2 regions of the Mesorhizobium sp. M2E.F.Ca.ET.209.01.1.1 genome follow, and region 1 is predicted to be linked to the other one. Evidence: riboswitches for the same ligand, from Rfam matches in the RefSeq annotation. Region 1 holds a riboswitch; the other holds the start of a gene.
The links. Region 1 has a riboswitch for S-adenosylmethionine ahead of EN852_RS21915 (homoserine O-acetyltransferase). Riboswitches for the same ligand answer to the same signal wherever they lie in the genome.
Positions count from the first base shown of each region.

Region 1 (5,500 bases):
CTTGGCATCCGTCGTGTAGGAATCGCCAAGGCCCAACTCCTCGGCCCGCTTCAGCGTCGAGGCGCTGCGCGTCGCGATGGCGATATGACGCGCCAGGCCTTCACGGCGGATGACGCGGGCGAGCGACGAGCCGATCAGGCCGATGCCGACCAGTGCTATTTTCTCGAACATCAGTGATGTCATGGCGTTCTAGCTTTTCAGGAAGGTCTTGAGCGCATCGATGACGCCGCGATTGGCTTCCTCGGTGCCGACGCTCATGCGCAGCGCGTTAGGAAAACCGTAGCCGGTGACGCGGCGCAGGATATAGCCGCGCGCGCTCAGGTAATCGTCCGCGGCCGCCGCCGAATGTTTCTTGTCGTCGGGGAAATGGATCAGCACGAAATTGCCGACGCTGGGCGTGACGCGCAGGCCGAGCTCGGTCAGCTCCGCGCTGAGCCAGGCCAGCCATTTCTCGTTATGCGCCGCGCTGCGCTCGATATGGGCGCGGTCGCGGATGGCGGCGATGCCGGCCTCGATCGCGGTGGCGTTGACGTTGAAGGGGCCGCGGATGCGGTTGATCGCATCGACGATATGCGCCGGCCCGTACATCCAGCCGATGCGCGCGCCGCCAAGGCCGAGCTTGGAGAAGGTGCGCGTCATCACCACGTTCTCCGAGCTGCCGGCAAGCTCGATGCCGGCTTCGTAGTCGTTGCGCCGGACATATTCGGCATAGGCCGCGTCGAGCACCAGGAGCACGTTCTTGGGCAATGCCGCGTGCAGCCGGCGCACCTCCTGAAACGGCACGTAGGTGCCGGTCGGATTGTTCGGATTGGCGAGGAACACGATCCGCGTCGCAGGCGTGACCGCGGCGAGGATCGCATCGACATCGGCGCGCTCGTCGGTTTCCTTCACCGCGACTGGCTTGGCGCCCGCCGCCTGGATGTAGATCTTGTAGACCATGAAAGCGTGTTCGGTGAATACTGCCTCGTCGCCCGGCGCGAGGTAGGTCTGCGCCAAGAGCCCCAGGATCTCGTCCGAGCCGTTGGAGCAGATGATGTTCGCCGGGTTCAGCCCATGCACCTCGGCGATCGCCTCGCGCAGCCGCCGCGCCGTGCCGTCGGGATAGACGTCGAGCTTCGCCGCCACCTCGCGCGCGGCCTCGATCGCCTTCGGCGAGGGCCCGAGCGGGTTTTCGTTCGACGACAGCTTGTAGACTTTCGTCACGCCGGCCGGGGCGGTGCTTTTTCCCGGCACATAGGCCTCGATGTCCATGATCCCCGCGCGGGGCGTCGGACGGGGCTGATCCTGCTTCATGTCACAAATCCATCGAGAGGGCCTTTAAAGGCCGCAGCGGAAATACAAGCCGTGACCGGCAATGTCGAGAGGTCTACTGCATATCGCCGAGAAGTGTGCGGCGGTTCCTGGGACAACGACACGCATTAAAACAAGGGCTTGAAGCGCGTGGCCCGGATCTGTTTCGGCGCCGCGCTTCAGCCGGGCACGGCGTTAATCGTCGCGATTGACAACCCGGGTCTTGCGCGTCTGCTGAAGCTGCAAAATCCCTCGGCGCAGTTGCTCGAACAAAGCCGGCGGCAGCATTCCATAAGCGTAACTGCCGTCGGAACGCGGCCGAACATCGAAGCCGGGCCAAAGGAACCGGTTCAATTCATCAAGGCGCAGCCAATGCCGGCCGCCATCGAGGTCAAGGGCCCGGCATACTGCCGGCGGAATCTCGATCGACGCGGAATTGTCCGGTGGCGGGCTATGGGTAATCGGTGCGACTATGGTGTGGATGTGACCATCCGTATCGCGTGGCGTAGCGACAACGATCGCGCAGGGGCGATCCTTCGTACCTTCGATACCGCCACGGTCATGTTCGGTACTCCAAAGAAAACTATAGCGAATGACAAGACCTGGCTTTGGAACCGGCAGCGTCACTTCGGTTCCACGCCATATTCGGCAGCTTCGATGGAGGCGATCGTATCCTCATCGAGGTCGCCCACGATCAGGATTTCGCGCTCCCGGCGCTTCAGCAATTCGTAGTGCGCGAACTCGGCGGCAGAGAGATACGCTCCGACAATCCGGCCATGACTGGTCACGTTGATGACCTTCTTGGCGATGGCTTCGTCCTGATATTTCGCAAAATTTCGGGCGAAGTCACTCGCCGGAACCGCGGTGTTGCGTGGCATATCTGCCTCCATCCGATAAAAAGAACCGGTGAAGTGGGTGAAACAGATCGAACCGGCATCTGTCACGCAATATGCGTAACCTACGTAAATTACGCAAGATAGGCTCACCGGAACGCCGCCGTTGACGTTCGCATAACGCAGACGTAGAAGAGCTATGAACTTCGTGGTGATTTGGCCGGTCGGCTTGCAGCCACGTTAAACAACTCGCTAAAGGGCCGTTTGCAACCTGTAACCGGCTTTGCGACGGCAAGCCGGTTTTTTGTTGTCCGCCGCTGGCCGGACACCGCATCGCGACGGGTCAGATGCGGGACAGGATGGGGACGGACATGGCCGCTCAGCGCGCTGCAAGAACCAACGACGAGGCCGACCATCCGTCGAGCCCGGTGCTGCAATTCGGCTCCGACATGCCGCTGAAGCTCGATGCCGGCACCTTGCTTTCGCCTTTCCAGATCGCCTACCAGACCTATGGCACGCTGAACGACGCGCGCTCCAACGCCATCCTCGTCTGCCATGCGCTGACCGGCGACCAGCACGTCGCCAACACCAATCCGGTGACCGGCAAGCCGGGCTGGTGGGAGGTGCTGATCGGCCCCGGCAAGATCATCGACACCAACCGCTTCTTCGTCATCTGCGCAAACGTCATCGGCGGCTGCCTCGGCTCGACCGGACCTGCCTCGACCAATCCTGCGACCGGCAAGCCCTACGGCCTCGACCTGCCGATCATCACCATACGCGACATGGTGCGCGCGCAGGCGATGCTTGTGGACCATTTCGGCATCGAAAAGCTGTTTTGCGTGCTTGGCGGCTCGATGGGCGGCATGCAGGTGCTGGAATGGGCGGCGAGCTATCCGGAGCGGGTCTTCTCGGCCCTGCCGATCGCCACCGGCGCCCGCCATTCCTCACAGAACATCGCCTTCCACGAGGTCGGACGGCAAGCGGTCATGGCCGACCCGGACTGGCATGGCGGCAAATATATCGAGTTTGGCAAGCGCCCGGAAAAGGGGCTCGCCGTCGCGCGCATGGCCGCCCACATCACCTATCTTTCGGAAGCGGCGCTCCACCGCAAGTTCGGCCGCAATCTGCAGGACCGCGAGGCGCTCACCTTCGGCTTCGACGCCGATTTCCAGATCGAGAGCTATCTGCGCCACCAGGGCATGACCTTCGTCGACCGCTTCGACGCCAATTCCTATCTCTATCTGACCCGCGCGATGGACTATTTCGACCTTGCCGCCGATCACGGCGGACGCCTCGCCGACGCCTTCGCCGGCACAAGGACGCGCTTTTGCCTGGTCTCCTTCACCAGCGACTGGCTGTTCCCGACCGAGGAGAGCCGCTCGATCGTGCACGCCTTGAACGCAGCGGGCGCTTCCGTCTCCTTCGTCGAGATCGAGACAGATCGCGGCCACGACGCCTTCCTGCTCGACGAGCCGGAGCTGTTCGCGGCTATCAACGGCTTCATCGGTTCGGCAGCACGCGCAAGGGGGCTCAGCCTATGAGCGTCAACCGCGCCCAGCGTGTCGACCTCGAAGTCGTCACCGACCTCATCCCAGCCAAGTCGCGCGTGCTCGATGTCGGTTCGGGTGACGGTGTGCTTCTGGAACTGCTGCAGGAGACCAAGCAGGTCGACGGCCGCGGGCTGGAACTGTCGCAGCGCGGCGTCAACGAATGCGTGGCGCGCGGGCTATCGGTCATCCAGGGCGACGCCGACACGGATCTGAAATTCTACGCCGACAAGGGCTTCGACTTCGTCGTGCTGTCGCAGACGCTGCAGGCGACGCGCAACCCGAAGGTGGTGCTCGATGAACTGCTCAGGATCGGCAACCGCGCCATCGTCTCCTTCCCCAATTTCGGCCACTGGCGCGTGCGCTTCTCGCTGTTGATCAAGGGCAGGATGCCGGTCACCAAGGACCTGCCCTACTCCTGGTACGACACGCCCAACATCCACTTCTGCACCATCCGCGATTTCGTCAACCTGTGCGAGGAGCTCGGCGCGACGGTCGAGAAGGCGACCGCGCTCGACGCCAACGGCCAGAAGATCGGCCTGTCGATGCCCTGGTGGTTCTGGAATTTCTTCGGCCAGCAGGCGGTGTTTTTGTTGAAGAGGGCCTGACCTCCTACGGAGGTACTCGACCAGCGCACGGCTCTCGCCCTTTGGCCCGGGCGAGCGGACCTGTCTGCCCAAACCGGAAAGCCAATTGTGTTGCCATCAAGCCGCAATGCTGCGGAAAAGCCGCCAATATCGGCATTCCGTGGTGAGCGCGACGTGACAGAAAGATGGCTTTTTTGTAGCGTCGGCCACAATTCAGAGGTGGGACAAGAACATAGTCGTCAGACCCATCCGACAAACATCAGAACCGACCGGCAGTGGCGGCCCGATGTCGAGCGAAGACGTTCCGCTGATTACAGTGATCACGCCGACGCACAATCGGCGCAGCCAGGTCGTGCGCGCGGTGGAAAGCGTTCTGGCGCAGACGCTTACCCGCTTCGAGCACATTGTGGTCGACGATGGCTCGACGGACGGAACAGCCGCCGCGCTTGCTGAAATCCGCGACCCCAGGCTCATCTATGTCGGCGCCAAATGGCGCGGCGCCAATGCCGCGCGCAATGCGGGTATTGAGCGCGCCCGGGCGCCGGTGGTGACTTTCCTCGATTCGGACGATGTCTATCTGCCGGACCGGCTGGAGCGGACGCTGGCGCACTTCGACGAGAATCCTTCGCTGGAGGTGCTGATCAGTTCGTTCCTGTCGCTGAAGGGGAGCCGCAGCACCAAATGCATCAATCGCGGCGCCTTTCTCGACAAGAGCAAGCTGCAGCGCGCCCTGGTCTCGCAGACCATCTTCATTGCCGGCTCGGCGATTACCGCCAGGCACGAATCGCTGCTCGCGATCGGCGGCTACGATAGCGACATCACGCGCATGCAGGACCGCGAATTGCTGCTGCGCTTTGCCCGGCGCGGCGGTGCTCTGCTGTCCGAGGACATCGACTGGAAGAAGTACAATTCGGAGAATTCGATCTCCGGCCGCCGCGACGGCTATGTCGAGGCCTATGCCAATCTGATCGACAAGCACCCCTATATCGCCGACCGCTATCCCGATGTTCCGCCTTACATGATCGCGCGCCAGATCATCGCCGATATCTTGAGGGGCCGGCTGCACCAAGCATTTTCCGGCTATCTCGCCAACCGCTCGTCCAAGGCGCTCGGCTATTCGCTGCCGCAACTGCTGCGTGGTTATGTCGTCGGCCGGCGCTGGCGCCGCGACTGCTATGACGAGTTCCGCGCCAAATACGGCGCCCGCGCGGCTTGAGACGGACTGCTAGAGCAATTCCAGGAA
Region 1 is NZ_SADP02000012.1:126,960-132,459, reverse strand. Features, by position in the region: gene EN852_RS21935 (prephenate/arogenate dehydrogenase family protein) at 1-183, opposite strand, end outside; gene hisC (histidinol-phosphate transaminase) at 190-1,293, opposite strand; gene EN852_RS21925 (hypothetical protein) at 1,486-1,917, opposite strand; gene EN852_RS21920 (hypothetical protein) at 1,914-2,168, opposite strand; SAM riboswitch at 2,322-2,399, shown strand; gene EN852_RS21915 (homoserine O-acetyltransferase) at 2,495-3,664, shown strand; gene metW (methionine biosynthesis protein MetW) at 3,661-4,278, shown strand; gene EN852_RS21905 (glycosyltransferase family A protein) at 4,544-5,473, shown strand.

Region 2 (5,500 bases), on a different contig from region 1:
AAAAGTGTGAGCGGTTTTCCGTCCGGAATTGCGTGAAAACAAAGAGATAGAGTGGTTCGCCGTTTCTGTGAAACGGTGAAACTCTCGATCGGGAGTGACCAGATCTCGATGGAACTGACTATCGCAGCCGGCCTGGCTTCGTCAGCCCTTCTTCTCTCCAATCTCGCCAGCATCCTGCTCGCCTCGTCGCGGCTGAGGCGGCGGCATGTCATTGCGCCGCCCTCCGGCACACGGGCGCCGGTATCGATCATCGTGCCTTCGCGCGGTGTCGAGCCGTTCACCGAAGAGACCTTGCAGCGCTCCTTCTCGCTCGACTGGCCGCGCTACGAGCTGATCTTCTGCGTCGCGCATGCCGAGGACCCGGTGGTCAGGCTCATCGAGGCGGCGGTCGCGCGCCACCCGGAGGTTTCGGCGCGGCTGCTGATCGGTGACGACCGCGTCAGCGCCAATCCCAAGCTCAACAACTGCGTCAAGGGCTGGCAGGCGGCACGGCACGATTGGGTGATCCTCGCCGACTCCAACGTTCTGATGCCGAGGGATTATGTCCAGCACCTGATGGCGGCATGGCGGCCGGACACCGGCCTCGTCTGCTCGACGCCGATCGGCTCGCGTCCTGACGGTTTTTGGGCCGAAGTCGAATGTGCCTTCCTCAACACGCTGCAGGCGCGGTGGCAATATGCCGGCGAGGCGCTCGGCCTCGGCTTCGCCCAGGGCAAGAGCATGCTGTGGAACAAGCCGATGCTGGACGCCAATGGCGGCATCCAGGCCTTGGCCGCCGAGATCGCCGAGGACGCCGCCGCCACCAAGCTGGTCAACGGCCTGGGCCTGCGCGTCAATCTTGTCGCCTCGCCTTTCGAGCAGCCGCTCGGCCAGCGCCGGTTCGCCGAGATCTGGTCGCGCCAGGCGCGCTGGGCGCGGCTGCGCCGGGTCACGTTCCCGCTGTTCTTCGCGCCGGAGATCCTGACGGGCGCCGCGGTGCCGCTGCTGCTGGCGCTGATTGCCGCGGCAGGCGCCGGCGTCAGCCTTCCCACCACGGCCTTGTGCGTGCCGGCGATCGCCTACCTGCCGGAATGCCTGCTCGCCTTGGCCAAGGGCTGGTGCCTGTCGCCGCGCAGCGTCACCGCGATGATCGTGCGCGACGTCATGCTGCCCGCCATCTGGGCGCGCGCCTGGTTCGGCGGCGCTGTCGAATGGCGGGGCAACGCCATGACCATCCGAACCCGCGCGCTGACGGAGCTCGAGGAGATCGCCTGAAAGGTCTCGGTCGATCTTCGGCGGTATCTACAGGACTACTTGGCCGCCTTCAGTGCCTGCTCGATGTCCTCCAGCAGATCGTCGGTGTCCTCCAGGCCGACGGAGAGCCTGAGCGTGCCGGGCCCGATCCCGAGTTCCGCCCGCGCCTCGTCGCTCAGGTTCTTGTGCGTCGTCGTCGCCGGATGGGTGATCAGGCTCTTGGCGTCGCCGAGATTGTTGGAGATCAGTACGATGTCGAGCGCGTTCTGGAAGGCGAAGGCCGCCTGCTTGCCGCCCTTGACGTCGAGGCAGATCAGCGTCGAGCCGCCCGACATCTGCTTCTTCACAATATCCGCCTGCGGATGGTCGGCGCGGCCCGGATAGATGAGACGGGCGATCTCCGGCCGTCCGGCCAGGAAATCGGCGATCTTGCCGGCGCTCTCCGTCTGCTGGCGCACGCGCAGCGGCAGTGTCTCCAGGCCTTTGAGCAGCGTCCAGGCATTGAACGGCGACAGGCTGGGGCCGGTATGGCGGAAATAGTCGTGCAGGTTCTCGTCGATCCATTTCTTGTCCGACAGGATGACGCCGCCGAGGCAGCGGCCCTGGCCGTCTATATGCTTGGTCGCCGAATAGACCACGATATGGGCGCCGAGCTGCAGCGGCTTCTGCTGCAGCGGCGTGGCAAAGACGTTGTCGACGACCACGCGCGCGCCGATCGAATTGGCAAGCTTGGCGACCGCGGCGATGTCGACCACCTCCAGCGTCGGGTTGGTCGGGCTTTCCAGGAAGAACAGCTTGGTGTTCGGGCGAACAGCCTTTTCCCAGTTGGCGACGTCGGTGCCGTCAATCAGCGTCGACTGGATGCCGTAGCGCGGCGCCAGCGTCTCCACCACCCACCGACAGGAGCCGAACAGGGCACGCGCCGCAACGATGTGGTCTCCTGCCTTGACGCTGCAGAGCAGTGCGGCGGAAACGGCGGCCATGCCGGAGGCCGTGGCGCGGGCGTCCTCGGCCCCTTCCAGCGCGCACATGCGCTTTTCGAACATATCGACGGTCGGGTTGGCGTAGCGCGAATAAATGAAGCCCGGCTCCTCGCCCTTGAAGCGGGCTTCCGCCGCCTGCGCCGTCTCGTAGACATAGCCCTGCGTGAGATACATCGCCTCCGCCGTCTCGCCGAACTGGGAACGCAATGTTCCGCCATGCACGAGTGCCGTCTGAGGTTTCCAGTTGCGCTTCTTGGTGCTCATAGCCCTGCTTCCAGACACAAAAAAACCGGCCGCGAAGTCGCAACCGGTCCATATAGCCTTGCGGCTCGACGGTCCTTTAGCGACTTGTTTAACGTGGCTGCAAGCCGACCGGCCAAATCACCACGGGATAACGACCCTTTAAATGAGCGCCGCGCTTGCGTCAATTGCCGGCTTCATTAAGAGGTTTGTACCAGCCGGGCGGCAAGTGCCTGCTAAGGTCCTCGCCCGGCCTCGTGAACGGAGCCAGCCTTTGCGGCAGACAGGCATTCTTCCGGATCAGGACATCGCGGCGCTGTTTAAGGCAAACGCGCTTAAGTCGCCGCGCGCGCTGGACGCCAACCAGATCCAGCCGGCCAGCCTCGATCTGAGGCTCGGCGACAAGGCCTATCGCGTGCGCGCCTCCTTCCTGCCGGGTCCCGATCATCTGGTCGCCGACAAGCTCGAACGGCTGAAGCTGCACGAGATAGACCTCACCGGGGGCGCGGTGCTGGAAACCGGCTGCGTCTACATCGTGCCTTTGCTGGAAAGCCTGGCATTGCCGGCTGAGGTTTCGGCGTCGGCCAATCCGAAGAGCTCGACCGGCCGCCTCGATATCTTCACGCGGGTCATGACCGATCGTGGCCACGAGTTCGACAAGATCGCCGCCGGTTATCACGGGCCGCTCTATCTCGAAGTCAGCCCGCGCACCTTCCCGATTGTCGTCCGCGCCGGCTCGCGGCTGTCGCAGATCCGTTTCCGCATCGGCAATGCCGTGCTTTCGGAAAGCGAGCTGCGTGACCTCCACCGTGCCGAGATGCTGGTCGCCACCGAGCCGCCCAACATTTCCGGCGGCGGCATTGCGCTCTCCATCGACCTCGACGGCGACAAGGACGGGCTTGTCGGTTATCGCGGCAAGCACCACACCGGCCTGGTCGACGTCGACAAGCGCGCCGCGCAGGATGTGGTCGATTTCTGGGAGCCGATCTATAAGAGCGGCGCCGGCGAGATCGTGCTCGACCCTGACGAATTCTACATCCTGGTCAGCCGCGAGGCCGTGCACGTGCCGCCGCTCTACGCCGCCGAGATGACACCCTTCGATCCGCTGGTCGGCGAGTTCCGCGTCCACTATGCCGGCTTCTTCGATCCGGGCTTCGGCCACTCCGCCGCCGGCGGCAGCGGCAGCCGCGCGGTGCTCGAAGTGCGCAGCCACGAAGTGCCTTTCATCCTCGACCACGGCCAGATCGTCGGCCGTCTCGTCTACGAGCACATGCTGAAGCGTCCGCAGGCGCTCTACGGCACCGATCTCGGCTCGAACTACCAGGCGCAGGGCTTGAAGCTTTCCAAGCATTTTCGCGCGGCGCGGTGATCCTCGCTGGCCCTGTCAGTGGCGAAAGAGATATTCTTCCGCCGCGCCGAGGCAGGCATGGAAATGGCCGATAAAGAGTAGCTCTCGAACGGTCAGACGCTTCCTGCCCCAAAATCCCTTGGTCTGCTTCGTTTCATCAAGCGGAGAGCTTGAGCCCGCGCCCAATGGGAACAGTTGCCTGTCGAGGCATCCAAGGACATGGGCCCTCGCGGAGTCGATGCCGCAAGCCTGTCCGCTGTCGTTCAGCGCAGTTGCGGGCAGCGCGGATGTCATGCGATCCGCATTGCGCACGAGAAAGTCCGCCTGCGTCCTTGAGTATCCGGTGGCCAGAAGACGGCTCGACATTGCCGACCGGGCTTCACGATAGGTTATTGGACTGCATTTTCCGGCGGCGTAAGCGGTCAAGGAGGAGCAGGCGAGCGCCAGTACCAAGCCTGTGAACGCCAAGCTCGGCCGGATGCGTTTCATTTCTCCCCCAATCTCGGTCCTATCCTACAGCGCCTTCACCGCCACCTTCACCGGCTTTTCGATCTCCAGCGGATTGCGCAGCGGCAGGCCGAAATCCGGCGCCTCGATCTCGAACGTATCGCCGGCCTCGGTCCTGATGCCGTCGGCGAAGGAGAGCGTCGCGGTGCCGAACATGTGCACATGCACGTCGCCCGGCTGGCGGAAAGCGGAATATTTGAAGTGGTGGTGCTCGAGATTGGCGATGGTGTGCGACATGTTCGCTTCGCCCGACAGGAACGGCTTTTCCCACAGCAGCTTGCCGTCGCGCCAGATGCGCGATGCGCCGCGGACGTCGGCCGGCAGGTCGCCGATCAGGATCTCGGGGCCGAACGAGGCGTTGCGCAGCTTGGAGTGGGCGAGGAACAGATAGTTCACCCGCTCGGTGACGTGGTCGGAGAACTCGTTCGACAGCGTGAAGCCGACGCGGAACGGCGCGCCGTCGTCGCCGATCACATAGATACCGGCGATCTCGGGCTCCTCGCCGCCGTCCTGCGCGAAGGCCGGCGACATCAGCGGCGCGCCCGGCGCAACCGCCATCGTGCCGTTGCCCTTGTAGAACCATTCCGGCTGCACGCCGACCTGGCCCTTGGCCGGCTTGCCGCCTTCCAGACCCATGCGGAACATCTTCATGGAATCGGTGAGTTCCTCCTCCCCGCCCTCGCTGAGCTTCTTGTGCATGGAATCGCGCGTCGCCGCGGAGCCGAGATGCGTCAGCCCGGTGCCGGTGAGATGCAGATGCGCCGGATCCGGATGGTTGATCGGCGAAACCAGCCGGCCCCTCTTGTAGACGGCATCGAGATCGACCGTCTCGCCATAGCCCTTGCGCTCGATCAGCGCTTCGAGGCCGATGCCGGTGCGCGCGGCCTCCATCGCCAGCGAATAGACGCTGCGCGCGCCATTGATGACCCTGGTCTTGCCGCCGCCATTGCGGGCGACGACGCGGATCGTCTCGGCGTCGTCGAGGATCTGGGAGATCAGCATGTTCGAATCCTCTCTCATTTAGCGGCCGCCCGCGGGCAAGCCTTACCCGGCGCGGCGAGGAGCGATCCCCACCACGGTTGAAACTCTTCGTCCGGATTGCGTTCGCGAGCTCGGTCCTTGCCTGGACTTCTTGGCGCCGACGGGTTGCCGGCAGCGTCGCGATCTGGAACCCGTATTCCTCCTGAAC
Region 2 is NZ_SADP02000007.1:11,263-16,762, forward strand. Features, by position in the region: gene EN852_RS14830 (ceramide glucosyltransferase) at 109-1,254, shown strand; gene EN852_RS14835 (O-succinylhomoserine sulfhydrylase) at 1,290-2,480, opposite strand; SAM riboswitch at 2,537-2,614, opposite strand; gene EN852_RS14840 (2'-deoxycytidine 5'-triphosphate deaminase) at 2,731-3,825, shown strand; gene EN852_RS14845 (hypothetical protein) at 3,841-4,293, opposite strand; gene araD1 (AraD1 family protein) at 4,318-5,313, opposite strand.
Region 2: linked by a shared signal. The riboswitch ahead of EN852_RS14835 (O-succinylhomoserine sulfhydrylase) and the one ahead of EN852_RS21915 (homoserine O-acetyltransferase) in region 1 are both predicted to bind S-adenosylmethionine.